2 regions of the Chromobacterium sp. Ag138 genome follow, and region 1 is predicted to be linked to the other one. Evidence: riboswitches for the same ligand, from Rfam matches in the RefSeq annotation. Region 1 holds a riboswitch; the other holds the start of a gene.
What was found. A riboswitch is a leader RNA that binds a small molecule or an ion and turns the genes downstream of it on or off. The one in region 1 is predicted to bind thiamine pyrophosphate.
Positions count from the first base shown of each region.

Region 1 (15,447 bases):
ACGGGCGTCGTCGATATTGATCGCCACGCGCTCCACCGCGATGTCGGGCCGCCCGCCGGCCTGGCCCACGGCGATGGCGATGTCGGGCCGCAGCGCGTCCAGCTCGCGGTAGAGCGTGTCCAGCGCCGAACCGAAGGCGCAGGGCAGCAGCCGCGCGTGCACGCGCGCGCCGGCGATGGTTTCGCCATCCAGGCGGCGCGCCGCCTCCCAGGACGGATTGATGGTTTCGCCGCCGAAAGGCTCGAAGCCGGTCAGCAAGACGGTTTTCATGCGGTCATTTCCTCAGCGGAACATCAGCCAGTCCAACAATACGGCATTCACCGCCAGCAAGGCCAGCGCGGTGGGAAATTGGGCCTTGATCACCGCGTTGCGGTCGGGCAACTCCAGCAATGCCGCCGGCACGATGTTGAAATTGGCCGCCATCGGCGTCATCAGCGTGCCGCAATAGCCGGAGAACATGCCGATGGCCGCCATCACCGCCGGATCGCCGTGATGGGCGCCCACCAGGAAGGGCAGGCCGATGCCGGCGGTCATCACCGGGAAGGCGGCGAAGGCGTTGCCCATGATCACCGTGAACAAGGCCATTCCCAATACATAGGTCAGCACCGCCAGCCCGCGGATGTCCAGCGGCAGGTAATGCGCCGAGAGATGGGCGATGGCCTTGCCGACGCCGGCGTCGGCGAACAGCAGGCCCAGCAAGGCCAGCACCTGGGGCAGCAGGAAGGCCCAGCCCACGTTGTCCAGCAGGCGGCGGGTTTCCCGCACCGCCTGCAGCGGCGTTTCCCGGGTGAGCCGGCAGGCCAGGGCGGTGGAAGCCAGGCAGGCGATGCCCAGCGCCATGACGGTGACGTTCTTGGGGTCCAGCAGCGGGGCGCCGGTGGAGGGAAGGCAGCGGGCGAGCAGGCTCAACGCGATGGTCAGCAGCGGCAGCAACAGCGACGGCAGGAAGATGCGGTTGCCCAGCCGCCGCAAGCTGTCTTGCAGGCGCTCGGGCGGCAACGCGGCATGCCGGCCCGGCGCCAGCCGTCCCAGCCCGGCCAGCAGCACCATGGCCAGCACCATGGCGCCGGCCAGCTCCGCGGGCAGCCAGTCGCCGGCGATGAACAGCAGGCCGAACAAACCCCAGAAGGCCGCGCTGCCCAGCCGGCGCGGGTGATGCTGGTCCCGCAGCGTCATGCCGGCGGCCAGCAGCAGGATGCCGCCCACCAGCCAGTACAGGTATTGCGCCTGAAGCATTATTCCTTCTCCTCGGTTTTGAGGGCGCGGCTGAGCCTGTATTCATGCCAGGCGAGCCGGCCGGCGTGGATCAGAAAGGCGAACATGGCGGTGGGAATGCCCCACAGGGCCAGGTAGAGCGGGTCCAGCGCGTGGCCGTTCTCCCGCATGAAGGCGTGCATCAGGATCACGGCGCTGAAGGCGACGAACAGATTCTCGCCGAAAAACAGGCCGATGTTGTCGGTGGCCGCGCACATCGCGCGCAGGCGGGCGCGCTGCGCGGCGCTCAGCTTGCCGTGCAGTTTTTCCCAGGCGCCTTCCGCCATCGGCACCAGGATGGGCCGCACCACCTGGGGATGCCCGCCCTGGGCGGACAGGCCCAGCGCGGCCGACAGCTGGCGCGCCAGCAGGTAGACGATCAGCAGGCCGCCGGCGGTGGCGTCGCCGATGCCCTGTATCCAGCGGTAGGCGCGTTCGCGCAAGCCGTGGCGCTCCGCCAGGCCGACCGCCAGCAGGGCCAGCAGCAGGGCGGCCGACAGGCTGCGGGTCTTCATGAAGCCGTCGCCCACCTTGGCCAGGATGGCCAGGGGTGCCAGGCCGGCGGCCGCGCCGGTGACGATGCCGGCGCAACAGACCACCAGCAACGGATTGCCGCGCAGCAGGAAACCCAGAATGACGGCGGCGATGCCGAGCAGCGGCCAAAGATTGACGGTCTGGTCCATGTTTTGTCCTTATCGCCTGGATAATGCCGGCTCAGCCGGCCCGCACGTCCACGCCCAGCGCCTCCAGCCGCCGGCGCAGCAGGCGGGCGAAGCGCAGCGCGTGGGCGCCGTCGCCGTGCAGGCACAGGGTGTCGGCGCGAACGGAAACGCGCTGCCCACCCGCCGCGGCGACGGTTTGCCGCAATACCATGTCTTCCGCCTGGGCCAGCATGGCGGCGTCGTCCGCCAGCAGATCGCCGGGCGAGCCGCGCGGCACCAGGCTGCCGTCGGCGCGGTAGCCGCGGTCGGCGAAGGCTTCCTGCCATACTTCCAGCCCTTCGGCGCGGCAGGCGTCGATGAAGCAGCCGCCGGCCAGGCCGACGGCCCGCAGCGCAGGGTTGTAGTCGCGGATCGCGCGGGCCAGCGCCTCGGCCAGCTCGGGGTCGCGCGCGGCCTGGTTGTACAGCGCGCCGTGCGGCTTGACGTGCCGCAGCGCGCCGCCTTCGGCGCGGACGATGGCGTCCAGCGCGCCCAGTTGATACAGCAGGCCGGCCCGCGCCGTTTCCAGCGGCAGCCGCATTTCGCGGCGGCCGAAGTGCTCCCGGTCGGGAAAGCTGGGATGGGCGCCGATGGCTACCCCCTTTTCCAGGGCGAGCAGGACGGTCTTGCGCATGGTGTCGGCGTCGCCGGCGTGCCAGCCGCAGGCGATGTTGGCGGAGCTGACCAGCTCCAGCAGCTCGGCGTCGCCGCCGCAGCCTTCGCCGACATCGGCGTTGAGGTCAATGTTCATCGCACACCCTTTCGATTCTCCGCAGATAGCGCTGCAATTCCTGGTCGGCCTGTTCGGCGTCATCGCGTCCGGCTTCGATGAAGTGCAGCTGGCTGCCCAGCCGCGCCTGGCCGAGCTGCCACAGGTCGGCGGCCGCCACCATGCCCAGCCGGGGATAGCCGCCGGTGGCCTGGGCGTCGGCCATCAGCACGATGGGCTGGCCGTCCGGCGGCAACTGGATCAGGCCCGGCAGCGCGCCGTGGGACAACATCTCCACCGCCTCGCTCAAGCGCAGCGCCGGCCCGGCCAGCCGGTAGCCCATGCGGTTGCTGCGCGGCGTCAGCTGCCAGGGGTGGCTCCACAGCCGCTGGCGGGCGGATTTGGGCAACAAGGCGTATTCCGGCCCCGGACAGACGCGGATGCGGTTGCCCGGCCTCGGCAGCCAGACGCCAAGCTTGCCGCGCGGCGACAGCGGCCTGCCCAGCGGCAGCCGGTCGCCGTCGCGCAGCGCGCGGCCGTCGAGTCCGCCGAAGCCGGCCATCAGGTCGGTGCTGGCCGACTCCATCAGCAGGGGCGCATTCACGCCGCCGTCGATCGCCAAGTAGGCGCGCATGCCGCTGCTTGGCGCCTCCAGCCTCAGCGTCTGGCCGGCGCGGCAGGGGGTGCGCCAGCCCGGCCATACCGGCTCGCCGTCCAGCGTGGCCCGGCAGTCTGCGCCGGTCAGCGCCAGCATGCCGCCGCGCAGCAGCCGGAAGCTTGCCGGGGGCAGCGTGACTTCCAGCGCGGCCGCGCCGGCGGGGTTGCCCACCAGGCGATTGGCGACGGTCAGCGCCAGCGCGTCCATCGCGCCGGCGCGGCACACGCCCAGATGGCGCGCCCCGAAGCGGCCCAGATCCTGCACCGTGGTTTGCGGCCCGGCCTTGATCACTTCCAGCATCAGGCGTCCTCCTGCGGGATGAAACACACCGTATCGCCCGGCCGCAGCGGACAGGGCGGCTGGCGCGCGGGGTCGAACAGCACGGCGTCGCTGCGCCCTATGATTTGCCAGCCGCCGGGCGAGGCGGTGGGGTAGATGCCGGTCTGGCTGCCGCCTATGGCCACCGAACCGGCCGGCACGGTTTGCCTGGGCGTGGCGCGGCGCGGCGCGGCCAGCGCGGGGTCCAGGCCGCCCAGGTAGGCGAAGCCGGGCTGAAAGCCCAGGAAGAACACCGTATAGCGGGCGGCGGAGTGGCGGGCGACGACCTCGTCCGGCGCCAGGCCGCAGTGGCGCGCCACTCTTTCGAGATCCGGACCGTGGCGGCCGCCGTAGCGCACCGGAATTTCCACCACCCGGGCGGCGTGCTCCGCGCCGTCCGCGCGTTGCCACAGCCGTCGCAGCCGGGCCGGCAGCGCGGAGGCGTTCGCGCCGGGGCGCAGCTCCAGCGTCAGGTTGTTCATGCCGGGGATGACTTCGCGGAAGTCGGCGTCGGCTCGCAGCTGCTCGGCCAGCCGCCAGATTCGGCGCTGGCAGTCCAGCGTGGCCGGCGGCGGCAGTTCCAGCACCAGCGCCTGGGCGCCCAGCCAATGAATGGCCGGCGCGGAAGAGGAATCAGATTGCATCGCGTGCGGGATGGCGTGAATCGGGAATATGGATATGATAATGGCTTGACTGGGTGCGATGATGCTATGTCGAGAATTTCTCGTCAATTTATCGCTGCCTCGCGGCCTGCCACCTCCCGTGGCGCAATATGGAGAGAATGGGTGTCAACGACGCAAGATTTGCCTAAGATCGTGTCCTCGCAGCATCTGGTTTCCGAGCGCAGCCCGGAGCTGTCCGAGTTCGAGTTCAGCCTGACCGTGGTCAACAACGCCTTCCACCGCTGGATGGTGCGCTGCATGGCGGCGGCGGGCGAGAAGGACATGACGCCGACCGAGGTGCTGCTGGTCCATCACGTCAACCATCGCGGGCGGCAGAAAAAGCTGGCCGACATCTGTTTCGTGCTGAACATGGAGGATACCCACGTGGTGTCCTACGCGCTGAAGAAGCTGGTCAAAATGGGGTATGTGGAGAGCGAGAAAAGCGGCAAGGAAGTGCTGTTTTCCACGACGGACAGCGGCCGCGCGCTGTGCGAGCGCTATCGCCAGGTGCGCGAGCAGTGCCTGATGGCGACGCTGGGCGACGGCGGCATCGCCAATCCGCTGATCGGCGACATCGCCCAGTTGATGCGCACCCTGGCCGGCATTTACGACCAGGCGGCCAGGGCCGGCGCGTCGTTCTGACCGTTGCGCGTCGCTTGCGAGTCTAGATGACGGCCCAGATCGCGAAGATGGCGGCCAGTATCAGCACCCCGGTCAGGATCTGCGAGGTGCTTTTTTCCTTCTGCAGCGCGCGCTTCATGCTGTCGTTCGCGCTTTCCAGCTTCTCCAGCTGCTGCTGCAGCTCGGCGCGCGCCTCGTCCTGGCCGGCCAGCGTTTTCAGCATCTCCTCGCCGCCGAACTCCTTGACCGCTTCCTTGTTCCATACGCCCAAGAGCTTGCTCACCTTGTCCTTGAAGTACAGCGCGGTGCGCTGGGCCGGGTCCTGCCATTCGAACTGGAAGCCCTGGCCGGCGTAGAAGGCGTGGCAGTGCAGCCGCTCTTCCTCGGAATGGGTCTGGCCCATGGTGATCATGCCGGGACTGATGGCGAATTCGGGGCAGACGCCTTTGGCCCAGGCGATGACGCTGGCGAACAAATAGGTGTCCAGCCCGCTGCCGGCGAGGCCGGGGCTGGCCTGCACGCCGCTCTTGGGACCGAAGGTCACGCTCTTGCTGGGGCGGTCCACCCTGATCCAGGCCAGGTTGTAGACGGCGTGGAAGCGGCTGTCGTCGCCTTCCAGCGGCTGCCAGTGCGCGCCGTCGGAGCGGGCGTAGCCGCGGAACTGCAGGCGGAAGTAGTCGGACTGGGCCGTCATCGCCCGGCTGCGCTGCAGGATGCCGTAGATGGGACGGCCGTCGGCGCTGAGCGTCAGTATGGTCTCGCCCAGCGGGATGGCCAGGTTGGCCAGCGTGACTTCGCTTTCCGGCGGAGGCAGCGGAATCTCTTCCGTTGTCTGGTGAGGATCATTGTTCTGGGTGTTGTTCGAAGTCATGTGGCAGTGGTTCTGTCGCTGGGTGATGGTGGCTAGTGTCCGCCGGACGCCATCGGCATGGGGATTCTATCCTACATTGTAGGGGAGCGCGCTCGCGCTTGCCGAAGGCGGGAGGTGGCGGTGAGGTTCGTTGGGAATTTCGTTTTCCTGGCATGTTCGGCTTTGCCGGCGATGGCGGGCGGGATGTGCGGCAAGCCGATCCAGGTGGGGTGGGAGGAGAGGCCGCCGTATCATTACCAGGGGCGGGATGGGCGGCCCGCAGGCTATTCGGTGGAGCTGCTGAACCAGGCGGCTGCGCGCATAGGCTGCCGCCTGGCGTATCGCCAGATTCCCTGGTCGCGCACCTTGCAGGAGCTGCGGCTGGGCACGGTGGATGTCGCGATGCAGGCGCTGAAAACGCCGGAGCGGGAGGCGTACGCCTGTTTTGTGCCGGGCTACAGCTCCTCGCTGGTGCGGTTGTGGGCGCGTAGCGATCGCGCCGCGAATTGGCCGGTCTCGCAGCCGCAGGACCTGGGCAAGCTGGGCATGGTCAGGCTGGGCGTGACGCATGGCGACAGTTACGGCGAAGTTTGGGACCGTTGGCTGAAAGCGCCTCCCGGCATGGTGAAGATAGACGCCGGGGAAACGCTGGCCGGCAGTTTGCGCAAGCTGCAGCTGGGTCGGATCGACCTGCTGCTGGCGACCATGGACACGGCGCCGAATGAGCTGGCCCGCTTACCGCAGCAGCCGGGAATCGTGGCCCTGCCGCCGATATGGCCGATAGGGGGCGCTTTTTATGTCTTCAGCAAGCGCAGCGTGTCCCCCGAGCTGTGCCGGGCTTTCGCCGGCGCGCTCAGCGACATGAAGCGCGACGGGGTGGTGGACCGGCTCTACCGCGGCCGCTTCAACATCGCCTATCCCGACCCCTAGCCACGCAGCAAGGGCAGCGGCGCGAACCGCCCGCCCAGCACGTTATGGCTGTCCTTGCCCCACCAGCCGTCTATCGCCGTGGCGTAAACCTGGCGGAAATCTATCGCGTGCGGCAGATTGCCCTCGCTGACGCCGGCCAACTGCGGCGTCTGGCCATACAGGCCGCCGTTGACGCGGCCCCCCAGCGCGAAATGGACGTTGGCGGTGCCATGGTCGGTGCCGCGGTTGCCGTTTTCGCGCGGGCGGCGGCCGAATTCGGCGTAAGTCAGCGCCAGCGTGTCGTCCCAGCGGCCCAGCCGCGTCATTTCGCTTTTCAGCTGCGCCAGCCCGTCGGCCAGTTCGGCCAGCAGCCGGGCCTGCGCCGGCTGCTGGTTGCCGTGGGTGTCGAAGCCGGTCAGCGTGATGCGGGCGACGGCGATGTCCACGCCGCGGGCAAGGGTGTCGGTGAGCGTGCGCACCGCCACGCCGAAGCCGCCGTTGGGTTTGGGGCCGGCGGTGGGCGCTTCGCTCGGCGCGGTGCGCGGCAGCGGGGCCAGGCTGGCGGCGGCCTGGCGGATGTCGCCTTCCACTTTCAAAATATGCTCCAGCGCCGCGCCGGCGCGGCCGGGCTGCTGGTCGGCCACCAGCTTGGCCTGGCGGGCGAAGTCTTGCGGATTGGACAGCACCACCGCGCGCGCGCCGCCGTCCAGCGGCCCCAGCGTCTGGCTGGACAGCACCACGCCGTCGGCGGCGAAGCTCTTCGGCGTCGGCTGCTCATGGAACAGCCGGGTCAGCCAGCCCTCGCTCAGGTATTGCTGGCTGGCCGACGCCGTATCCCAGATCTCGATCGAGCGGAAGTGGGACAAGTTGGGATCGGGGTAGCCGACGCCCTGCAGCAGCGCCAGCTGCTTGTCCTGCCACAACGGCATCAGCGGCGCCAGCGACGGATGCAGGCCGATGTCGCCGTTGATTTGCAGCACCTGCTCGCGGGCGATGGCGATGCCGGGGCGCAGCCGGTAGTAGTCGGCGCTGCAGTAAGGAACCACGGTGTTGAGGCCGTCGTTGCCGCCCTTCAACTCCACCAGCACCAGTAGCCGCTTGTAGCCGGCGGGCGCCAGCGCCCAGGACAGATTGGGCAGCACGGTCAGCATCAGGCCGGCGCCGGCCGCTTTCAGGAATTCGCGTCGTTTGAACATGGCGGGCTCCTCATTCCACCTGGTAGGCCGGGTCAAGCAGCAGTTGGGCGATGGCCTTGGCGCCGCTGGCGTTCGGCGGCAAGGGATTGGCCGGCGGCACGGCCAGCAGCAGCCGCGCGGCGTCGGCGGCGGTGCGCGCGCCGTAGACGGCGGCCCATTCATCGGGTTGCAGCTTCATCGAGTTCAGTCCATTGCTGGCGAAGCGGCGGATGCGCGCCTCGCGGCCGGCCATCTCGTTCAGGCCGCCATCGGCCTGGGCGTAGGCGTCGCGCGCCGGCGCGGCGTCGCGGGCGATGCGGTCCAGGAACTGCTTGCGGGTGAGCAGGGTGGCGCTGTTGATCCAGGCTTCGCCGCCGGGCCAGCCCTTGACATTGGGCGGCGCGAACACGTCCTGGCCCAGTTGGTGGTTCAGTCCGGCGATCACGCGCCAGTCCGGCGGATTCAGGTCGAAAGTCACCAGCGTGCCCACGGTCAGCTCCAGCGGCGATTTCACCAGCTGGCCCTGGCTGCGCCAGAACTGCGGCGTCAGCAGCAGCGCGCGCATCAAGGGCTTCAGCTGGTAATGGCCGCGGCGGAAGTCGGCGGCCAGCTTGTTGACGGTGGCGACGTCGGGCGTGGGCGATACGAAGCTGCGCCACAGTTTGTTGGCGATGAACACCGCGGTGTTGGGCTGTTGCAGCAACAGCTCGATCACGTCGTCGCCGTCGAAATTGCCGCGCTGGCCGAAGATGACTTTCTCGCCGGTGTCGCGCAGCCGCGGACGGACGATGAACTGGTCGTCGCGGTCCAGGCCCCAGCCGGTGAAAGCGCGCGCCGCCTCGCGGATGTCCTGCTCGCTGTAGTGGCCCTCGCCCAGCGTGAACAGCTCCATCACCTCGCGGGCGAAGTTCTCGTTGGGCTGGTCCTTGCGGTTATTGGCGGTATCCAGATAGCGCATCATCGCCGGATCGCGCGCCACCGCGTGCAAGAGCTGGCCGAAATCGCCCAGCGCGTAGTGGCGCAGCAGCAGGTTTTGCTGGTACATCATCTGCGGCGAACGCACCTTGTCCAGCGCCGACACGAAATGGTTGTGCCAGAACAAAGTCATCTTCTCGGTCAGCGGCGATGGCGTGTTGCGCATCTCGGCCAGCCACCAGTTGCGCAGCTCCGCCGAGTGCTGGTTGCGCTCCTGCTGCAGCGCCTTCTTCTGCTCCTCGGTCAGCCCCGGCTGGCCGGGGCGTTCGAACGGCTCGTTGGCCCAGCCCGGCGGCGGCGTAGCCGCCTGGGTACGGACGCCGGCCAGTATCTTGTCCACCGCCGCTTCGCGGCTCAGCGGCGCGAACGCCTCGATCTGCGCCGGGTTGGCGCCGAAGCCGGTGCGCGCCAGCAGGTGGCGGGCGCCGTCCGCGCCGATGCCGGCCAGCGCGCATAGCGGCAGGCCGAGCAGGGCGGAAGCGAGCAGTATTCTTTTGATCATGGGTTCACCGCGGCAAGCCGTTTGCATAAGCGATTGACTGTGAGCATAGTTGCCACTTTTCGCTCCGGTATTAAGCGGACCGGCCAGAGTGTTAAGTTGTTTGCGCATCTGGGCTATACTGTCGCCCTGTCACCGGGGGTGCCCTGCAAACGGGCTGAGAGACACCCTGAGAACCTGATCTGGATCATGCCAGCGGAGGGAGCGTGATAAAGCGGAACCTCGTCTGCCTTGCCTGCTTGCTCCGTGGCCGCACCGCACGGAGATTGTCCATGAAGCTGTTCCCCAAACTCGTCGTCGTCGCCCTGAGCCTGGCTGGCCTGTCGGCCCAGGCGGCCGAACTGCGCGTGCTCGCGCACAGCTCGTTCAGCGTCGACAAGCCGCTGCTCGCCGCGTTCGAGAAGCAGACCGGCGCCAAGGTGTCCATCATCAAGGCCGGCGACGCCGGCGAGATGGTCAACAAGCTGATCCTGACCAAGGGCAGCCCGATCGCCGACGTGGTGTTCGGCATCGACAACAGCCTGATCGGCAAGGCCGAGCAGGCCGGCGCGCTCGCGCCGCTGCCGGCGGAGCTGGCCCGCGGCGGCAAGGTGAGCCTGCCGGGCGCCGCCGCCGTCGACTATGGCTATGTGACGCTGAACTACGACAAGGCCTGGTTCGCCAAGAACAAGCTGCCGCTGCCCAAGACCCTGAACGACCTGGCGTTGCCGGCTTACAAGAACCTGCTGGTGGTGGAAAACCCCGCCACCTCTAGCCCGGGCCTGGCTTTCCTGTCGGCCACCATCCATGCCTTGGGCGAGGACAAGGCCTTCGCGCTGTGGGGCAAGCTGCGCGACAACGGCCTGAAGGTGAGCAAGGGCTGGACCGAGGCCTACTACACCGATTTTTCCAAGAACGGCGGCAGCCGTCCCATCGTGGTCAGCTACGCTACCAGCCCGGCGGCCGAGGTGTTCTACAGCAAGGACAAGTCGGCCGACGCGCCGACCGCCAATCTGCTGCTGCCGGGCTCGGTGTTCCGCCAGGTGGAGGGCGCGGCGCTGGTCAAGGGCGGCAAGGAGCCCAAGCTCGCCCAGCAATTCATCGCCTTCCTGCGCTCGGACGCGGTGCAGAAGGATATCCCGACGCGGATGTGGATGTACCCGGCGATGGACAACATCCCGCTGGACCCGGTCTACAAGCACGCCGAGCAGCCGGCCGCGCACGACACGCCCGACAGCGCGACGCTGGCCGCCAAGCAGCGCGCCTGGGTCGGCCGCTGGATGCGGGTGGTGCTGAAGTCCGGGCAGTGATCCGGCGATGACTTGCCCGGTTTCGCCTCTGTTATGATCCGGGCAAGTTCACTTGGAAACTCACTCATGATCGATGACATCGCCAGCCCCCGCCTGATCCTGCGCCATCTGGACGCGGATTTTCTCCAGTCCTGCCTGCGCGGCGACATCGACGCCGCCGCCGGGCGGCTGGGCAGCCGCCCGGCCGACGGCTGGATGGAGGAGAAGGCGCTGATGGAGATGCGGCTGGCCGACATGGCGGCGGAGCCCGCCTACGCGCCGTGGTCGGTGCGGGCGCTGCTGCGCCGCGACGATCTGGCCATGGTCGGCCACATCAATTTCCATACCCGGCCCGGCCATCCCTACTTGAACGGCTACGGCGACGTCGAGCTCGGCTACGCGGTCTATCCCGCATTCCGCCGCCAGGGCTACGCCCGCGAGGCCTTGCTGGCGATGTCCGGCTGGGCGGCGCAAAGCGGCGGCGTGGCGAAGCTGGTGTTGTCGATCGAACCCGGCAATCTGCCGTCGCAGGCGCTGGCCGCCCAGCTTGGCTTCGCCAAGGTGGGCCAGGTGCGCGATGACGACGGTTGCGAAGATGTGCTGACGGCTGATTGGCCGTTGTCTGGAGCTTTTGTTTGAAGCAGTCCGCCGTGCCCCGGCTGATCCTGGCCGGACTCCCGCTGTCCTTTCTCTTTCTGCTGGCCGTCGCGCCGCTTACCCGGCTGCTGGCCGAAGGCGGCCTGCAGTTCAATCCCGCCTTGCTGGCCGATGATTACCTGCGTTGGCGGCTGTTGTGGTCGCTGATCCAGGCATCGGCCAGCTGCCTGTTGTGCCTGGCCTTGGGCGTGCCGCTGGCCTGGATGCTGGCCCGCTACCGCTTTGCCGGGCGGGCGCTGCTGCTGCGGTTGTTGATGCTGCCCTTCGTGATGCCGACGCTGGTGGCGGCGATGGGCGTGCTGGCGCTGTTCGGGCCGCGCGGCGTGTTCGGCGTCAATCTGCAGGACACGCCGTGGCTGCTGCTGTACGGCAATCTGTTCTTCAATCTGCCGCTGGTGGTGCGCGCCGGCTGCGACGGCTTTTCCCAGGTGCCGGCCAGCCGGTTGGCCGCCGCGCGCACGCTGGGGGCTACCCGCTGGCGGGCGTTCTGGCGCGTGGAGTGGCCGGCGGCGCTGCCGTGGCTGCTGTCCAGCCTATGCCTGGTGTTCCTGTACTGCTTCTCCGGCCTGGGCCTGGCGCTGGTGCTGGGCGGCCAGCGCTACGCGACGCTGGAGGTGGAGATCTACACTCTGGTCGCTTACGAGCTGAACCTGGCCGACGCCGGCGCGCTGGCCTTGCTGGTGCTGCTGGTGTGCGGCGGCATCGCCGCCGTCTACGCCGCCTTGGCGCGCCGGCTGGCCATGGCGGCCAAGGTGGAGCCCTTGCCGCTGCGGCGGGTGGAGCGTCCGGCTGAGCGATTGGCGCTGGCCGCCGCATTGTCGGCGCTGCTGTTGTGCACCGGTTTGCCGCTGCTGGCTGTGCTGTGGCGCGGCCTTTCCGCCGGCGCCGAGTGGGCGGCGTTGTGGGACGAGGATACGCGTTTGGCCTTGTGGAACAGCGCCCGCTTCACCGGCATGACGGTGCTGGCCGCTGGCGCGCTGGGACTGGCGCATGCGCTGGCCTGCGGCCGCAGCCTGGCGCTGCGCGCCTCCATCTTCCTGCCTTTCGTCGCCTCGCCGGTGTGCGTGGCCTTCGGCCTGCTGCTGCTGTATCCGCAATGGAGCGGGGCGCTGGGCCTGCTGATGGCCGCCTACGCGCTGCTGGCCTATCCGCTGGTGGCCAAGGCGGCGCTGGCGGCGCTGGACGGCCAGCCGCCGCATTGGCTGGCCGCCGCCCGCGGCCTGGGCGCCGGCCCGTGGCGGGCTTTCCGCCGCGTCACCTGGCCGCTGTTGCAGCCGGCTATGCGGCGCGGGCTGGCCTTCGCCGCCGCCACCGCGGTCGGCGAGTTCGCCGTCACGCTGTTCCTGTCGCGGCCGGAGTGGCTGACGCTGACCACGCTGATCTACCAGCGGCTGGGCCGCCCCGGCGACGCCAACGCCGATGCGGCGATGCAGCTCTCCTGCGTGCTGATGCTGCTGGCGCTCATCGTTTTCTGGATCATCGAAACCGCCGGCGGCGCCGGCCCGATGGAGGACAGCCGTGCTGACGCTGCGAAACCTGAATAAGCGCTTCGGCGCGCGCGTGGTGGCCGACGACGTGTCGCTGGATCTGTCCGCCGGCGAGACGCTTGCCCTGCTGGGGCCGTCCGGCTGCGGCAAGAGCACGCTGCTGAAAATGATCGCCGGCCTGGAGCGACCGGACGGCGGCGCGCTGGCCTTCGACGGCGAGGACCTGGCCCGGCTGCCGCCGGAGCGGCGCGGTTTCGCGCTGATGTTCCAGGACTTCGCGCTGTTCCCGCATCTGGACGCGCTGGGCAATGTGATGTTCGGCTTGCTCGAGCAGGGCGTGTCCAAGCGCGACGCGGCTAAACGTGCGCAGGCGATGCTGGCCCGCGTGGGCCTGGCCGAGCACGGCGCGCGCAAGGTGTGGACGCTGTCCGGCGGCGAGCAGCAGCGGGTGGCGCTGGCGCGGGCGCTGGTCACCCGTCCCAGGCTGCTGCTGCTGGACGAGCCGTTCTCCAGCCTGGACGCCGATTTGCGCCGCCTGCTGCAGCGCGAGTTCCGCGAGCTGCTGCGCGAGGCCGGCATCCCGGCCATCATCGTCACCCACGACCGCGACGAGGCGTTCGCGCTGGCGGACCGGGTAGCGGTGTTCAAGGACGGCAGGCTGCTGCAATGCGCCGCGCCGCGGCAATTGCTGGCGGCGCCGGCCAATGCCTGGCTGGCGCGCTTCATCGGTTTCGACAACGTGCTGGAGCATGCGGCGGTGCCGCCGCGCGCGCTGCTGCTGGGCGACGATCAGCCGCCGGCGCGCATTGTCGAGCTGACACCGCTGGCGGACGGCCTGCGGCTGAGGGTGGACGCCCAGGCCGGGCCGCTGGCGCTGATGCTGTCGGCGCGGGAGGCGGAGTGGCTGGGGGACGCGCTGTTCGTCGGCGGCACGCTGGGCGTCGGCGTCGACGAAGCGCGCCTGCTGCGCTTCCCCGCGCTCAGTTCTTGACCTGTCCCCAGACCTTGGCCAGCAGGCGCAGCAGTTGCTGGCGCTCCTGCGCGTCCAGGTGCGAGGTCAGGCCGGCGCAGGCGCGCCAGAAGTCGGGCAGCGCCTGCTCCAGCAGCGCGCGGGCTTCCTGGGTCAGGCTCAGCTGCAGGCTGCGGCGGTCAGCGGGGTGGGGGTGGCGGGCGATCAGCCGGCGCTTCTCCAGCCAGTCCAGCAAACCGGTGGCCGAGGCGCGGGTGATGCCGAAGTAGTCGGCGATGCTGGACGGCGTCGGCGGCTCCGCGCCCAATCGGCCGTCTTCAAACAGGCGGAACAGCAGCAATACGTGCAGCTTGTTTTCCGAAATGCCCAGCGGCGACAGGCGCCGGTTCAGGCGCAGCAGCACGTCGTCGCCCAGCCACAGCAGCAACAGGCCGGCGGCGGCGGCGTCCTGCGGCGTGTCGGCGTCGGCGGTGTCCGCCATCAGTTGCAGATGGGGCGCCATGGCGGCGCTGGCGTCTTGCGGGTGTCGTGCGTCCATGAGGATTCGCCTGGCTGGGTTGTGGCTAGGTGATGGGCCGCGATGATGCTAGCTGAAAAGGCGCGGCGCGTCGAACTCCGTTCTCGCATATTTTATTAGTTTAGCTAATTATATGCTTGGCTTGCCATGAGGCCGGCATGAGCCGGCCTCGCATGGAGAAGGAACGAAGATGGCTATCGAAGCGCGGGCTCTGCATCATGTCGGCTTCAGCGCGCCCAAGCATCAGGCGGCGGCGCTGCAGGCTTTCTATGGCTAGTTGTTCGGCCTGTAGGCGGACCCGCCGCGCTGACGGTGGCCAGCCTGGAACGGGCCGCGACGTAACTGAGAGAGAAGGGCATCACCTACTTCAGCCAGCGCAACGTGGCGGCGGGCAAGCTGGAGCAGCTGTTTGTCCGGCTGCTGGAGTTGAGATCGGGAGCGGCCTGAGCGGCGACTGCGTGCTCAAAGCGTCCGGCGCAGCGCGCTGGGCGTGAGTCCGTAACGCTGGCGGAAGCGAGCCGCGAAGCGGGAGGCCGACGCGTAGCCGCTGGCCTCGGCGATCTGGGCGATGGGCCGCTGGCCGCCTTGCACCTGTTGCAGGGCCAGGCCCATCCGCACCTCTTCCAGGATCGCCTGGAATCCGGCGCCTTCTTCCGCCAGCCGGCGGCGCAGCGTGGACGCGCCCAGATTGAGCCGGCGCGCCGCCGCGTCCACGGTCCACGGCGCGGCCGGGTCCAGCATCAGCAGCTGTTTCAGCGTCTGCGCCAAATTGCCGGATTGCTCTCGCAGCAATGGCCCTGCCTGGCCGGCCAGCGCCAGGGCCAGCAGCACGCCCTCGGCATGATGCTGGCGGATTTCCGGCGCCGCGCCGCCATGCAGGCTATCGATCAGCAGGCTCCACGCCGACTGCAGCGCGCCGTCCATCGTCGGGCAAAGCTCGAGGCCCGGCCGCTGCCGCAGCAGCAGCGGGCCGTGGCGGTCGCGGAAACGGTCCAGCAGACCGGGCGGCAGATTGACCACGTCGGCCAGGTAGCCGTCGGGCCCCGGCAGGTTGGCGATGTCCAGCTCGCAGCCGGCGGGCATCAGCACCAGTTGGGCCGGTCCGGCCGACATCTCCCGTTCGCCCAGCCGGATGCGTTTGCCGCCGAGGCGGACGCGGCACAGCATCGGCGCGAACACCGGCACCCGCCGCATATGCTGCGGCAGGCGGGCGCGTA
Region 1 is NZ_JBUPWA010000001.1:1,420,352-1,435,798, reverse strand. Features, by position in the region: gene pcp (pyroglutamyl-peptidase I) at 1-270, opposite strand, end outside; gene ACY3GB_RS06355 (DUF979 domain-containing protein) at 283-1,236, opposite strand; gene ACY3GB_RS06350 (DUF969 domain-containing protein) at 1,236-1,937, opposite strand; gene pxpA (5-oxoprolinase subunit PxpA) at 1,969-2,706, opposite strand; gene ACY3GB_RS06340 (5-oxoprolinase subunit C family protein) at 2,696-3,622, opposite strand; gene pxpB (5-oxoprolinase subunit PxpB) at 3,622-4,284, opposite strand; gene ACY3GB_RS06330 (winged helix DNA-binding protein) at 4,426-4,944, shown strand; gene ACY3GB_RS06325 (hypothetical protein) at 4,967-5,794, opposite strand; gene ACY3GB_RS06320 (substrate-binding periplasmic protein) at 5,978-6,703, shown strand; gene ACY3GB_RS06315 (DUF1501 domain-containing protein) at 6,700-7,878, opposite strand; gene ACY3GB_RS06310 (DUF1800 domain-containing protein) at 7,889-9,334, opposite strand; TPP riboswitch at 9,459-9,553, shown strand; gene ACY3GB_RS06305 (thiamine ABC transporter substrate-binding protein) at 9,604-10,620, shown strand; gene ACY3GB_RS06300 (GNAT family N-acetyltransferase) at 10,687-11,238, shown strand; gene ACY3GB_RS06295 (ABC transporter permease) at 11,235-12,800, shown strand; gene ACY3GB_RS06290 (ABC transporter ATP-binding protein) at 12,775-13,734, shown strand; gene ACY3GB_RS06285 (MarR family winged helix-turn-helix transcriptional regulator) at 13,724-14,251, opposite strand; gene ACY3GB_RS06280 (helix-turn-helix transcriptional regulator) at 14,693-15,447, opposite strand, start outside.

Region 2 (15,447 bases), 1.6 Mb from region 1:
GCGACGGCGGCACGCGCGCGCCGTCCGGCACCGAAAACGATAGGCCCATCGCCTCGCCGTCGCCGTGGTACGGGTCCTGGCCCAGGATCACCACCTTGACGTCGGCCGGCGCGGCGAAGGTCAGCGCGTTGAACACCAGGGGCGGGGGCGGAAAAATCGTCTTGCCGTCGCCTTGCTGCTGGGCCAGCAGGCGGTCGATTTCAGCCAGGCGGGCGGCGATGGCGGGCTGGCCCAGCACCGTTTCCCAGGCAGGGTGGACGCGGGCGAGGGCGGGAGCGAGGTAGGTCAGAGAAGACATATCGGGTTCTTTGCTATGGATCGCCAGGCGGTTAACGTGGCTTGGAAAGATGGCTGCGCGATTCGTTCCAAAACAAAACACCGCCCAGGGGCGGTGTTTGTGGGGCGCGTCATCCCAAGGGGAGACGCGCCGTCCAGTCCAGCATCAATACCGGGCGACCGCCGGGTCCACCTGGGTCGACCAGGCGTCGATGCCGCCCTGCAGATTGATCACGTTGTCGAAGCCGGCGTTCAGCAGGAACAGCGCCACCTGGGCGCTGCGCATGCCATGGTGGCAGATGGCGACGATGGGCGCGTCGTCCGGCAGCTCGCTCATCCGGATCGGGATCAGATTCATCGGGATGTGCACGCTGCCTTCGATGTGCGCCAGCTGGTATTCCCAGCCTTCGCGCACGTCCAGCAGCACCGGGCGCGCGGCTTGCGGATCGGCCAGCTGCGCCGCCAGCGCCGGAGCGGTGATTTCGCGCAGCATGATCAGAAGCTGAAACGGGCGGGTTCCACCGCCTCGAATTTCCGCAGCCGCTCGACACAGGTCTCGAACAGCGCGGTTTCGCGGAAGCTGGTGTCGGTTTCGCGCTCGATCAGCTTGCAGGCCATCACCGGCAGATCGCCGGCTACCAGGATCAGGCGGCCGCCGACGGCCAGCTGGTCCTTCAGTTCTTGCGGCACCACCGGCAGCGAGCCGCCGACCACGATCACGTCGTAAGGCGCTTGCTCGGGCAGGCCCAGCACGCCGTCGCCCTCGACCAGGGTGGCGTTGGCGATGCCGGCCTTCTTCAGGTTGGCGGCGGCGCGCTCTTTCTGCGCCGGATCGATTTCCACGCTGACCACCTGCTTGCCCATCTTGGCCAGCAGCGCGGTCAGATAGCCGCTGCCGGTGCCGATTTCCAGGATCTTGTCGCTAGGCTGGATGGCGGCGTCCTGCACCAGGCGGGCTTCCATCTTGGGCTGCAGCATCTTGCTGCCGTTGGGCAGCGGCAGTTCGGTGTCGACGAAGGCCAGCTGGCGCTGATTGTCGGCGACGAAGTCCTCGCGTTTCACGTGAAACAGCAGATCCAGCACGTTGGTATCCAGAACATCCCACGGGCGAATCTGTTGTTCGACCATGTTGAAACGGGTTTTTTCGAAATCCATCAACTTAAACTCCGGAGGGCTGGGAGTCCGCTCCGCCCATGGAGGACAGCGTCGGCGGCAAGGACTCGTGTGATGACGATAACTTGCGATTATCCCATATTTGCCTTACCTTCACACGGCATCGCTAGGGGTCCTGCGCCTGGCGTTCGGCGCAGATGGCTACCAAAGTGTAGGCCATCGGGCCGGATGAAGGAGCGCGGGTGAGAAATACCCTTGGAACCTGACCCGGATAATACCGGCGTAGGGAAGCGTCACCTGCCATACCGGCCCATTCGGGCCCGCAGCCGGCCATGCCGGACCGCTCCTTGCGCCGCTTCATCGTTTTTGGAGACCCGCCCGATGAACGCGCCCGTGAACAAGCAGATGGTGGTGGACGCCGCCGCCATCCAGCCTTTGCCCAACTCCCGCAAGATTTACGCAGCAGGCAGCCGCCCGGACATTCAAGTGCCGATGCGCGAGATTCGCCAGGCCGACACGCCGACCCAGTTCGGCGGCGAAAAGAACCCGCCCATTTTCGTCTACGACACCAGCGGCCCCTACAGCGATCCGGCCGTCCGCATCGACATCCAGAGCGGTCTGGCGCCTTTGCGCGCCGGCTGGATCGCCGAGCGCGGCGATTGCGAGCAGCTGGATGGTCTGTCCAGCGAATACGGCCGCGCCCGCGAGGCCGATCCCAAGCTCGCCGAGCTGCGCTTCAACCTGCAGCGCAAGCCGCGCCGCGCCAAGGCCGGCCGCAACGTCACCCAGATGCACTACGCGCGCCGCGGCATCGTCACGCCGGAGATGGAGTTCGTCGCCATCCGCGAAAACTTGAACCGCCGCGCCTATGTGGAATCGCTGCAGGCCGCCGGCAACCAGCGCGTGCTGGACTTGATGACGCGCCAGCACCAGGGCCACAGCTTCGGCGCCAACCTGCCGGAGGAGATCACCGCCGAATTCGTGCGTGAGGAGATTGCCGCCGGCCGCGCCATCATTCCGGCCAACATCAACCACCCGGAATCCGAGCCGATGATCATCGGCCGCAACTTTCTGGTGAAAATCAACGGCAATATCGGCAATAGCGCGGTAACGTCGTCGATATCCGAAGAAGTGGACAAGATGACCTGGGGCATCCGCTGGGGCGCGGACACCATCATGGACTTGTCCACCGGCAAGAACATCCACGAAACGCGGGAGTGGATTTTGCGCAACAGCCCGGTGCCCATCGGCACCGTGCCCATCTACCAGGCGCTGGAAAAGGTGAACGGCAAGGCCGAGGACCTGAGCTGGGAAATCTTCAAGGACACGCTGATCGAGCAGGCCGAGCAGGGCGTCGACTATTTCACCATCCACGCCGGCGTGCGCCTGGCTTATGTACCGATGACCGCGGGCCGGATGACCGGCATCGTGTCGCGCGGCGGCTCCATCATGGCCAAGTGGTGTCTGGCGCATCACCGCGAGAACTTCCTCTACACCCACTTTGAAGAGATCTGCGAAATCATGAAGGCCTACGATGTGGCCTTCAGCCTGGGCGACGGCCTGCGGCCGGGCTCAGCCTGGGACGCCAACGACGAGGCGCAGCTGTTCGAGCTGAAAACCCTGGGCGAGCTGACCGAGATCGCCTGGAAGCACGACGTGCAGGTGATGATAGAAGGCCCGGGCCACGTGCCGATGCAGCTGATCAAGGAGAATATGGACAAGGAGCTGGAGTGGTGCCGCGAGGCGCCGTTCTACACCCTGGGGCCGCTGACCACCGACATCGCGCCCGGCTACGACCACATCACCTCCGCCATCGGCGCCGCGCAGATCGGCTGGTACGGCACCGCGATGCTGTGCTACGTGACGCAGAAGGAACACCTGGGCCTGCCCAACAAGAATGACGTCAAGGAAGGCATCATCACCTACAAGCTGGCGGCGCACGCGGCCGACCTGGCCAAGGGCCATCCCGGCGCGCAGATCCGCGATAACGCCTTGTCCAAGGCGCGCTTCGAATTCCGCTGGGAGGACCAGTTCAATCTGGGCCTGGACCCGGACAAGGCGCGCGACTTCCACGACGAGACGCTGCCGAAAGACAGCGCCAAAGTCGCGCACTTCTGCTCGATGTGCGGCCCGCACTTCTGCAGCATGAAAATCACCCAGGACGTGCGCGAATACGCGGCCAGCCAGGGCATAGGCGAGCAGGACGCGCTGCAGCGGGGCATGCGGGAAAAGTCGATCGAATTCGTCAAAGGCGGCGGCAAGCTGTATGACAAAGTCTGATTGCTGAGCGTGTTTTGGTATTTTTTCAGATTTTAGTGGCATAAAATGTCTGCGGGCCGGCTGATTAGCCGGCCCGTTTTTCATTTGGATCGCCAACACATGCTGAAATCGTTTTTTGCCGCCGCCGAAACCGGCGGCGCCACCGTGGCCACCCGTCTGTCGAATCCGCGCCTGAAGCCCGGCGAAACGCTGCGCGGAGAAGTGAGGGTCTGCGGCGGAGCGGTCGACCAGCGCATCGCCAAAATAGAGCTGCTGCTGCTGGCCGAGGCCGCAGGCGATCGCGGCGGCCGGGAAACCCTGCTGTTGGCCAGCCTGCAGGTCAGCGGCCCGTGCCGGATTCCGGCCGGCTGCGAATGGCGCTTGCCGTTTCTGCTGCCCTTGCCGGAGGCGACGCCGGTCAATTGCCATCCGGCCCTGGACGGCGAGCCGCTGGTGTGGGTCCATACCGACCTGGCCTTGGGCCAGGCGCCGGACGCCGGCGGCAGCGACCGGCTGCAGGTGTTGCCGCCGCCGCGCATGGATGCCCTGCTGCAGGCATTTTCCCGGCTGGGATGGGAATTGGCGGACGCCGCAGTGGAAGCCGGCATCGCCTATGTCGGCGGCGTCGCCGGCTCGCTGGGTTGCTACCAGGATTGGGTGCTGAGGCCGCGCGACGCCGGCTGGAACTGGAGCCAGATCCGGCTGACCCTGGTTCCCGACAGCCATGGGGTTGTCCATGTATGGATGGAAATCGCCGGCGATGGCCGGGACTATTGCCTGAGCCTGAGAATGGAGCCGGGTTGGGAGGCGGTGGACTGGACGGCGGAGATTCGCGCCAGGCTGGGCTTGTAAGCGCGGCACACCGGCCGATGGGGCTGGTTTGGCTTTCGCCGCGGAACAGAAGCGGCGGCGGCGGTCTAGCATGAGGAGGTGGAGCCAGCTTAGGGAGTCGATGATGGATACCAGCAATCATTTGTTGCCCGGCCTGTTTCGCCAGCTGGGCTTGCCGGACGAGCCCGCCGCCATTCGGGCCTTCATCTCCAGCCACCCGCTGCCGCCGCGCGTCGCCTTGGCCGACGCGCCGTTCTGGACGCCGGCCCAGTCCGCCTTCTTGCGCCAGGCGCTGGAATGCGACGCCGAGTGGAGCGAGGCGGCGGACGAGTTGGCGGTGCTGCTGCAGCAGGGCGAAGGCTGACGGTTGTGGATAAATCCGCTGACGGGCGGCGGCTTGTGGGTAAGTAGAGATTGTCTGTTTCCTCTGTCTGAGGTAAGAGGCCGGGCGGAAGCTGGCCGCTGGACAGGCTGGCCGCCAAGTCCGCGCCGGCGCCGGTCCTGGGTGGACAGATGGCCAGTTTCGCTGCGGAAAAGGTAGTTGCCGGGATTGAATAGCGGCATACCGGCATATAGCTTTAAGAGATACCGTGGCCTTGGGGAGTGGGATGAAACAGACCGATCAGACCCTGCTGGAACAGTTGCGCATCACCGAGTTCGAGATCGAGCAGCGCAAGCATCTGTTCGCGCTGGAGCCGCGCGACGAAATGCTGCTGCACGCCGCCGGCACGCTGGTGGAGTCGCATCTGGAAGAACTGGTGACGCGTTTCTACGAGCTGCAGACCAGCACGCCGGAGATCGCGCTGCTGATCGGCGACGCCGACACCCTGCAGCGGCTGCGCGCGGCGCAGCGCCGCTACGTGGTCGACCTGTTCAGCGGCATCTATGACCTGGAATACGTCAACATCCGCCTGCGCATCGGCCTGGTGCACAAGCGCATCGGCGTCGAGCCCAAGCTGTACCTGGCGGCGGTGGATTCGCTGAAGTTCCTGTTGTCGGATAAGCTCACCGAGCTGATACCGGAGTCCGAGGTGCGGCGGCATACCCTGCTGGCGTTGGACAAGCTGATGATGTTCGACGTGGCGCTGGTGTTCGAAACCTATATCCGCAGCCTGGTGGCCGAGATCGAAACCTCGCGCAACAAGTCGGAGCAGTACGCGCGCGCGCTGGAGGAAAAGGTGGCGACGCGCACCCGCCAGCTGGAGGAGATGTCGCGCACCGATCCCTTGACCGGCCTGCTCAACCGCCGCTATCTGGACGAGACGCTGACCCGGGTGCTGCGCAGCGCGCAGCGCCGCTACGAAAAGGTGGCGCTGGTGTACCTGGACGTCGACGATTTCAAGCTGCTCAACGACAGCGAGGGCCATCAGCGCGGCGACGAGGTGCTGCGCATGCTGGGCGAAATCATCGCCCGCACCACCCGTCTCGAAGACGGCTGCTTCCGCTACGGCGGCGACGAATTCTGCATCGTGCTGCCCAATTGCGACCGCAAGCAGGCGGAGGAGGTGTTTCTCGCCCGCCTGAGCGAGGAGTTGGCGGCTGTTCTGCCCGGCCTGGCCCTGAGCGCGGGCTGCGCGGAAACCGGGCCCGATGACTTCGTGCTGCCGGAAGAGCTGCTGGGCAAGGCCGACCAGCGCATGTACGAGATGAAGCAGCGCCACCGGATGGATCTGGCGGCCGGTTCGGGCAAGGCCGATGAGCCGGCCCGCGAGGATCAGCCTGTCGTCGGCCGCTAGAGCCGGCGCACCTGGTCGCGCCCGGACTGCTTGGCCAGATACAGGGCCTGGTCGGCCTTTTGCTGGGCGTCGGCGAAGTCCTGCTGCCGGCAATGCCATTCGTGCACGCCGGCGGAGAACGCGCAGCGCAGTTCCGGCTGCTTGGGCAGCGGCGCCAGCTGGCGGAAGGCCTGCAGCAGCCGCTCCGTCGCCTGCATCCCGTCTTCGATGTCCGCGTCCGGCATCAGCAGGCAGAACTCCTCGCCGCCATAGCGGATCAGCATGTCGTTGTCGCGGATGCCGCCCCGCAGCACGGCGGCCAGCACCTGCAGCACCGCGTCGCCGGCCGGATGGCCGTAGCGGTCGTTGATCGACTTGAAATGGTCGATGTCCAGCATCACCACGCAGACCCGCTCCACCGACGCCTCCAGCGTGCGCAGCCAGTATTGCAGCGCGCGGCGGTTGCCGGCGCCGGTCAGCGGGTCGAAGTTGGCCGCGTCCTCCAGCCGGTTGTGCTGGCGCTGCAGCACGATGTTGAGGAAGCCTACCGCGCCGCACACCTGGGCGGCGGCGGCGAAGGCCAGCGCCAGCTGGTGCAACTGGTCCAGGCTGTCAGGCGCGGTGGAGGTTTGCAGCCTGAGGTAGAAATCGCTGGCGTCGCGCCAGACGAACAGCAGCGCGCCCAGCAGGAACAGCAGCGCGGTGGGGCTGAAGCGGTTGCGGCTGACCAGGCGCTCGGCGCGCTGGTACAGCCAGGCCGCGGCCAGATAGAGGATGGGGATCTCGGCGCTTTCCAGCGCCAGCATCAGCGGGGGATAAGGCAGCAGCTTGTCCAGCGCCGACACCGCGCCGAAGGCCAGCCACAGCCAGTTGGGCGGCTTGAGGCCGGTGACGCGGGCGATGATGGTCAGCTGCAGCGCGATGCCGGCGTTGCTCATGCCGCTGCCCAGCGCCAGCCGCAGCATCTCTCCCTTGCCGGGCTCGACATAGCCTTCCACCAGCATACCGGCGGCCAGCAGCAGCGAGGCCTGCAGCCAGCGGCGCCGCGCCCGGATGAGGTCGGAGCGCACGCTGTGCTGCCAGGTGATGAGACCGATGCTGGCGACCGCCAGCGAAACCATGATCAGCAGGGAATTGGACATGCGCGCCTGTTGCGGAAGGATGAGGCCATCGTCTCATCCTAGCAAAGGGGTTTTCGCGCTGTCACGGTCAGAAGCGGGCGGTCACCTTGCGGCGCACGCTGTAATCGGGCCGCAGGCTGGCTTCGGCGTCGAGGAAATAGCGGTTGCTGTCCAGCATGAAATGCGGATCGTTGCTGGGCTCGGGGTCGGACCAGCGCTGGAACAGGCTGTCCACCTGGCCGGGAAGCCGGCAGGCGGCCAATTCGGCGCGGAACGGACGCTCGCCGAATACGCGGGCGATCTCCGCCAGCAGCTGCAGGTGCGGGGCGCGGGTGTCGCGCGGCAGCAGCAAGACCAGCAGGCTGCGCACCGGCTCTCCGTCCAGGGCGTCAAAATCCAGTCCGCGCTTCAGGCCGATGAACAGCGCGCGCACGTCGGCCAGGCCGGCGATGCGGGCGTGCGGCAGAGCCAGGCCGTGGCCCAGCGCCGTGCTGCCGGTTTCCTCCCGCTGCTGCAGCGCGGCCTGCAGCGCCGGCGCGTTCAGCGCGTGGCGCTGGCCCAGTTGGCGGGCGGCGTATTCGAACAGCTGGCGTTTATCGGATATGTCGACGTCCAGTAGGATGTCGCTGCCGCGGCAGATGTCGGCCAGGGTTTGCATGGACCTTCTCCTGATGTGGTGGATGCAGGCTCATGCTAGGTCGGCGTGTCTAAATTGAATCTAAATAAACGGCGGCCGGACATCAAAATCTCGTTAACGCTATTCCTTCTTCGGCAGGATGGCGCCCTTGAGCGCCGATGCCTGCTGCTTCAACTTGTCCACCTGCTGCTGCACCTCGGGATTCTGGGCGGCGGCGGAGGCGGCGAGCTTGGCCGCGCCGATCGCGGCGCTGGCCTGGTCCTTCAGTTGGCCGAGCGGCGCGCTGGCGCTGTCCACGCCCTGGTGCACGCTGCCGATGGCGGCCGACGCGGCCTGCTGCAGCTGAGTGGTCTGTTGCTGGTTGCAGCCGGCGAGCAACAGCGCGCTGCCGGCGACGAGCATCACGATACGCATGGTTTTGTCCTAAGGGTTGAAAGATGCTGTTAAAGAGCGGAATGAGGGGGCGCAAGTTCCATTTTGTCGGACAGCCAGGCCGGAATGACATTGGCAATGCGGGCGTTTGGGTTTAAGTTGATGCCTCCCCTTTACCGCCACGGAGTCCCGGATGATCACCGTCAGCGTCACCTATCCCCAGCGCGCCGGCGCGCGTTTCGATTTCGACTACTATCTGCGGCAGCACATGCCGATGGTGCAGCAGCTGCTGGGCAATGCCCTGAAGGGCGCCAGGGTGGACCGCGGCCTGTCCGGCGCCGAGCCCGGCAGCGCGCCCGATTACGTCGCGCAGGCGACGCTGTTGTGCGAATCGACGGAGGCTTTCCAGCAGGCCTTCGGCCCGGTGGCCGCGCGCATCATGGGCGACATTCCCAACTACACCGACATCCAGCCCGTGATCCAGTACAACGAGGTGGCGCTGTGGGACGAGCGCCAGCCCGGCGTCAGCGGCTGGTACGCCAACGCGCAGTAACTCAGGCCAGGATGCGCGCGGCCAGGTCCCCCGGCGCCTGGCCGACGGCCAGCCGCGGCGCGCCATGCCAGGCGGCCATCCGGCGCAGCGCGGCGGAGAGGTCGTCGGCCAGCCGCTGGCTGACGCGAACGCCCGGCTCCAGGTGCAGCGACTTGACCTCGAACACGCCTTCCTTGCGGTGGGCCTTGGCGTCCAGCCGGCCCACCAGCTTGCCGCGGTTGAGGATGGGCAGGGTGAAATAGCCGTAGCGGCGCTTGGGCGCCGGCGTGTAGCACTCGATCTTGTAATCGAAATCGAACAGCTCCAGCGCGCGCTTGCGATCCCACACCAGCGGGTCGAACGGCGACAGGATGGCGGTGTTGCCGCTGTTGAGCTTGTCCGCCGCTGCCAGCTCCAGCTCGTCGGCCAGGCCGGCGTGGACGAAGGCGTCGTGGCTCCAGCCTTCCACCCTCGCCGGGATCAGCTCGCCCTTGTCGGCCAGCGCGTGCAGCAGCTCGCCGTACGGCGCGCGCTTGAGCCGGTAGTAGTCGGCCACCCAGCCGGGCTTGACCACGCCCAGCGCGCGGCAACTGTTGCGCACCATGTCCAGCCGTGCGTCTTCCGGCGGCAGCAGGTCGCGCGCGTCGTCCCAGCCGGGCAGCACCCGCTCGGCCAGGTCGTAGACGCGCTGGAACCCGCGCCGCTCCTTCACCATCAACCGACCCAGCGTGAACAGCACTTCCAGGTGGCGCTTCTCCGGCTTCCAGTCCCACCAGCCGTTGCCCTTGCCGCCCTTGCGCTCGAAATCGGCCGAGCGCGCCGGTCCGCGGGCGCGGATGTGCTCGACGATGGCGTCGATGTCGGCGCGGTGCTGGTCCAGCCAGCGCTGCGAGTATTTCCAGCCCATGCTTTCGGCGTTCAGCATCCGGTGGCGCAGCAGCCGGTAGTCTTCCGTCGGCACGAAACAGGCTTCGTGCGCCCAATATTCGAACAGCGCGCCCTCGGCCAGCAACTGGTCCAGCCAGGCCGGGTCGTAGGCGCCGATGCGGCTGTACAGCACCAGGTAGGGGCTGCGCGCGACCACGCTGATGGTGTCGATCTGCAGCAGCGCCATGCGGCGGATGGCGGCCAGCGCGTCGGCCTTGGCCGCCTTGCGGCGCGGGGCGGCGAGCAGGCCCTGAGCGGCCAGTTGCAGGTGGCGGGCGTGTTGCAGCGACAGATGGAGAGTCATGGCCGAACCGGGAAGCGATGGGAGAAACGACTATACCAGCGGCGACCATCGCCGCGGAATGCCTAAAGCATGACAAGACGGCGCGCTTGTGGCAGGGTGGACAGCCCGTTTTCCACCCGGAGCAATGGCATGATCAGCCATATCGACCACATCGTTCTGACCGTGCGCGACATCGAGGCGGCGGTGGCGTTTTATCAGCGCGCGCTGAAGCTGGAGGCGGTGACTTTCGGCAACGGCCGCCGCGCGTTGCGTTTCGGCAACCAGAAGATCAATCTGCAGACCCTGGGCCAGGAAACCCGCAATCATGCGGCGGTCGGCTCCGGCGACCTGTGCCTGATCGCCGCCATTCCTTTGCCCGAAGTGATCGAGCACCTGAAGCGCGAGGGCGTCGCCATCGTCGAGGGGCCGATCACCCGCAGCGGCGCGATGGGCCCGATCACCTCGGTGTATTTCAACGATCCGGACGGCAATCTGGTGGAGGTCAGCAGCTACCATTTTTGATCTTGCCGGCGCAGGGCCGCGCAGATGGCGGAGATGGGATGGTAACGATGTCGAATGGTTTGGATACTGTCTTTTTTATGTTATTGAAATGATTTGGCGCTTGTCGTTTAATTCAACGTCATTGCCGGATGGCCGGCGATTCAACCCGGACGCCGGACATGTGCCGGCGCCCATTCCCAGGGCGATTTCATGGACAGCAGCAAGGCAGTGATTCAACGCTTCAACCGCGAGGTGATAGAAAACCGCGACATGGGGGCATTCGCCGAATTGGTGGCGCCCGACTTCGTCAATCACTCGGCCCCGCCCGGCGTCCCCTCGGGACCGGACGGCTTCGCCGGCTTCTTCACCGGCATGCTGCACCCGGCGCTGTCCGACATCCGCGTGCACATCCATGAGCAGATCGAGGAAAACGGCAAGGTGGTGACGCGCAAGACCATAGAAGCCACCCACACCGGCGCCTTCTTTGGCCAGGCCGCCAGCGGCAAACGCATCGCCATCAATGCGATGGACATCGTGGTGGTGCGCGATGGCAAGTACGCCGAGCACTGGAGCTGCGCCGACCTGTACGGCGCGCTGGCCCAGATCCGCGGCGCCTGAGCGCGCTCAATCGTCGCGGCCGGCGTTGAGGGCGTCCCGCACCAGTCTGTCGTAGCTGCCATCCTTGCGCATGCCTTCCAGTGCCAGGTCGAAGCGGGTCAGCAGCGCCTGCTGCTGCGAATGCTTGTTGATGGCGAGATAGGAATGGTTGGCCGCCAGCGCTTCCGCCGACAGAGCGAAGCCATGGTAGCCGCCCTCCCGCAGCGCCAGCTGCAGCGGTTCGCGTATGCCGAGCACCACGTCCAGCCGGCCCAGCTTCAACTGCTGCAGATTTTGCTGGTCGCTGTCGCCGTCGAAGGCGGCGAACTTGCCGTCCTTGCGGGCCTGGTCGAAGGCGTCGCCATAGCTCCAGCCGGCCATCACCCCCACCCTTTTGCCGTTCAGATCCTCCAGCCGGCGGTAGGCTTGGCCGCCGGCGCGGGAATAAGCCATCACCACTCGTTCGGTGAACAGCGGCTGGCTGAAGTCGAACTGCTTTTCCCGGCTGGCTGTCTTGATGATGCCGCCGGCGGCGGCGCTGCCGCCGCGCAATTCCTGCAGCGCCATGCGCCAGGAGACGGCGCGCAGGGTGACGGCGATGCCGGCGCGCTCGCAGGCCTTGGCGACCAGCAGCGGGTACAGCCCGGCCGCGCCCGGCTTGCCGGCGTACATCAGCGGCGGGTTGCTGGCGTCGAAATCGACGATCAGGCCGGGCGGCTCGCCGGCGCGGCCGGCGAGGCAGGCGGTCAGCAACAGCAGCGACGCCAGCGCCTTGCGGAAAAACGTCGGCCGCATCGGAACGGGCTCTCGGTGGTGGTCACTGTTGCAGCATAGTCGCTGCGGCGGCCGGGCAAGAAAAAACGGAACCCGCAGGTTCCGTTGCCGCGATCATGCCGGTGGCGCCTTACGGGTAGACGATACGCAAGAGATTGGTGGAGCCCGGGGTGCCGAAGGGCACGCCGGCGATGATCACCATCGGCTTGCCCTGCTCGGCCAGGCTGAGCTTGGTCGCGCAGAAGGTGGTCTTCACCACCATGTCTTCCAGGTTTTCCGCGTCCGGGCCGTGGTAGGCCACCACGCCCCACACCAGCGTCAGCCGGCGCGCGGTCTCCAGCTTGGGCGAGATGCCGAGGATGGGGGTGGACGGGCGTTCGCGCGCCAGCGACAGACAGCTGGCGCCGCTGGTGGTGAAGGCGACGGCCACGGTGACCGGCAGCAGGGTGCTAACCTTGCGCACGCAGGCGGCGATGGCGTCGGTGCGGTCCGGCTCGTCGGCGGCGCTGTAGTCCAGCGCCATCACCTTGCGGTAGTCGGGGGCGTTTTCCACGCGGCGGATGATGCGGTCCATGATCTGCACCGCTTCCAGCGGATACTGGCCGGCGGCGGTCTCGGCCGACAGCATCACCGCGTCCGCGCCTTCGTAGACCGCGGTGGCCACGTCGTTGGCTTCGGCGCGGGTCGGCGTCGGCGCGGTGATCATCGATTCCAGCATTTGGGTGGCGACGATCACCGGGCGGCCCAGGTGGCGGCAGTGGTGGACGATGCGGCGCTGCGCCACCGGCACGTCTTCCGGCGGCAGCTCCACGCCCAGGTCGCCGCGCGCCACCATCACGCCGTCGGCCAGCGTGGCGATGGCTTCCAGATCGTCCACCGCCGACGGCTTCTCGATCTTGGCGACGATGCCGGCGCGCTTGCCGACGATCTCGCGCAGCGCCTTGACGTCGGCCGCGGTCTGGACGAAGGACATCGCCACCCAATCGGCGCCTTCTTCCAGCGCGAACTCGGCGTCCTTGCGGTCTTTGTCGGTGATGGCCGACAGCGGCAACACGGTGTTGGGCAGGTTGAAGCCCTTGTTGCTGGACAGCTCGCCGCCGACGGCGACGCGGGTGACGATGCGGCGCGTATGCATTTCCGTCACCTCGAACGCCAGCTTGCCGTCGTTGACCAGGATGCGGTGGCCGGGCTCCAGCGCCTCGAACGCCTCCGGGTGCGGCAGGGTGGCGCGTTCGGGGCCGCCGTCGGTTTCATCCAGCGTGAATTCGTAGCGGTCGCCGGTTTTCACCGTGGTCGGCTGCGGGAACTTGCCGATGCGCAGCTTGGGGCCCTGCAGGTCCACCAGCACGCCGATCGGGCGGTCCAGCGCTTTCTCCGCGGCGCGGATGGCGGCCAGGCGGGCGCGATGGTCGTCATGGCTACCGTGGCTCATGTTGAGCCGGAAGATGTTGACCCCGGAGCGGGCCAGTTCCAGGATTTTTTCCGGAGCGCTGGATGAGGGGCCGAGCGTGGCGAGTATTTTGGTGTTGCGAAGCATGACAGTCCTTTGCGGCCGATGCGGCCGATTAGCTTGGAACCATTGCGTGTGTCTTTTTGGCCGGCGGCGCGCCGCTTGCCCGGTTGCGGCGATGATGCCACGCCGCCGCGTCCGCTTCCTTGAGCTGGGTCGAACAGCCGGCGTTTCGCGTCGCGGGCCTGGCGGCGAAACCTGCGCCGGCCTTGCCATTCATGCTGCCATATCTGCGTTGTAGCGGCAGGATTACGTGTTGGCGGCCATTTGTTGGCGAAACAACGTTTTGCGACGATGGTCTGAGCGAAGCATCCGCTTTCTAGTTTCGATTATTTTCTTATTTTTTCGTTTTCAAGCACGCGGCTGTAGCGCATGCAAATGCTTGTTGCAGTGCGAAATAGGCGTTTTTCCCATCCATTTGTCCTGAGGCCTTGCCTGTTCTCGCCGCGCGCGCCGGCATGGCGCGCCGTTTTTCCGGAGCGGCAGCGTAAAAATCGGCGCGTGTGAAAATGTAGCGCGGAGCTACATCTTTCAGTGTGTTGATATTAAAGTATTTATTCTTCGTTACGTTCACAGAAATCTCTGGTTGCAGCGCGGAAAATGTATTTTTTTTTACCGGAAGATTGACAAGGTTCTGTTCGGGCCTAGAATTGTCCGCAAATAAAACGAACGTCATAAGCAAAAAAACAAACATTCGCGCAACGTCGATACCCAGGCATGTCCATCATGCCGCCTTACCGGCAAACAGGAGAAAGTCATGACCGATCAGTACGTGCTGGCCCTGGACCAGGGCACCACCAGTTCCCGCGCCATCCTATTCAACCGCGGCGGCGACATCGTGTCGCTGGCGCAGAAGGAATTCCGCCAGATCTACCCGCAGCCGGGCTGGGTCGAGCATGATCCGCAGGAAATCTGGGGCGGCCAGGTGGGCGTGGCCGCGGAAGCGGTGGCCAAGGCCGGCATCGACGGCCGCAGCATCGCCGCCATCGGCATCACCAACCAGCGCGAAACCACCATCGTCTGGGACCGCGAAACCGGCCAGCCGGTGTACAACGCCATCGTCTGGCAGGACCGCCGCACCGCCGAGTTCTGCGACGAGCTGAAGGCGCGCGGCCTGGGCGAACTGATCCGTTCCAAGACCGGCCTGTTGGTCGACGCCTATTTCTCCGGCAGCAAGATCAAGTGGATTCTGGACAACGTGCCCGGCGCGCGCGACCGCGCCCGCGACGGCAAGCTGGCCTTCGGCACCGTCGACAGCTGGCTGATCTGGAACTTCACCCACGGCAAGGTGCACGTGACCGACGTGTCCAACGCCTCGCGTACCATGCTGTACAACATCCACACCCTGGAATGGGACGCCGAGCTGCTGGACATCATGGGCATCCCGGCCAGCATGCTGCCGGAAGTGAAGAGCTCCAGCGAAGTGTACGGCCACACCCACGCCGCCCATCTGGGCCGCGAAATCCCGATCGCCGGCGTGGCCGGCGACCAGCAGGCGGCGCTGTTCGGCCAGCAGTGCACCACGCCGGGCATGGTGAAGAACACCTACGGCACCGGCTGCTTCATGATGCTGAACACCGGCGACAAGCCGATCGAATCCAAGAACAACCTGCTGACCACCATCGCCTGGAAGGTGGACGGCAAGGTGCAATACGCGCTGGAAGGCTCGATCTTCATCGGCGGCGCGGTGGTGAAGTGGCTGCGCGACGGCCTGGGCATCATCCGCCACTCGGCCGACGTCGGCCCGCTGGCGCAGGAAGTGAAGGACAGCGACGGCGTCTACCTGGTGCCGGCCTTCGCCGGCCTGGGCGCGCCGCACTGGAACGCCAGCGCCCGCGGCACCATCGTCGGCGCCACGCTGGGCACCAAGGCCGCCCACATCGCCCGCGCCGCGCTGGACAGCATCGCCTACCAGACCCGCGACGTGTTGAAGGCGATGGAAGCCGACGCCGGCATGAGCATCGCCGAGCTGCGCGTCGATGGCGGCGCCACCGTCAAT
Region 2 is NZ_JBUPWA010000001.1:3,027,315-3,042,761, reverse strand. Features, by position in the region: gene ACY3GB_RS14110 (uracil-DNA glycosylase) at 1-298, opposite strand, end outside; gene ACY3GB_RS14105 (rhodanese-like domain-containing protein) at 443-769, opposite strand; gene ACY3GB_RS14100 (protein-L-isoaspartate O-methyltransferase family protein) at 772-1,431, opposite strand; TPP riboswitch at 1,548-1,695, shown strand; gene thiC (phosphomethylpyrimidine synthase ThiC) at 1,795-3,669, shown strand; gene ACY3GB_RS14090 (sporulation protein) at 3,769-4,500, shown strand; gene ACY3GB_RS14085 (DUF2789 domain-containing protein) at 4,571-4,843, shown strand; gene ACY3GB_RS14080 (GGDEF domain-containing protein) at 5,088-6,215, shown strand; gene ACY3GB_RS14075 (GGDEF domain-containing protein) at 6,212-7,336, opposite strand; gene ACY3GB_RS14070 (PTS sugar transporter subunit IIA) at 7,404-7,973, opposite strand; gene ACY3GB_RS14065 (hypothetical protein) at 8,073-8,366, opposite strand; gene ACY3GB_RS14060 (EthD family reductase) at 8,518-8,877, shown strand; gene ACY3GB_RS14055 (winged helix-turn-helix domain-containing protein) at 8,879-10,087, opposite strand; gene ACY3GB_RS14050 (VOC family protein) at 10,217-10,588, shown strand; gene ACY3GB_RS14045 (ester cyclase) at 10,778-11,185, shown strand; gene ACY3GB_RS14040 (substrate-binding periplasmic protein) at 11,192-11,959, opposite strand; gene pyk (pyruvate kinase) at 12,069-13,475, opposite strand; gene ACY3GB_RS14030 (hypothetical protein) at 13,786-14,142, opposite strand; gene glpK (glycerol kinase GlpK) at 14,206-15,447, shown strand, end outside.
Region 2: another riboswitch for thiamine pyrophosphate. It lies ahead of thiC (phosphomethylpyrimidine synthase ThiC); the one in region 1 lies ahead of ACY3GB_RS06305 (thiamine ABC transporter substrate-binding protein).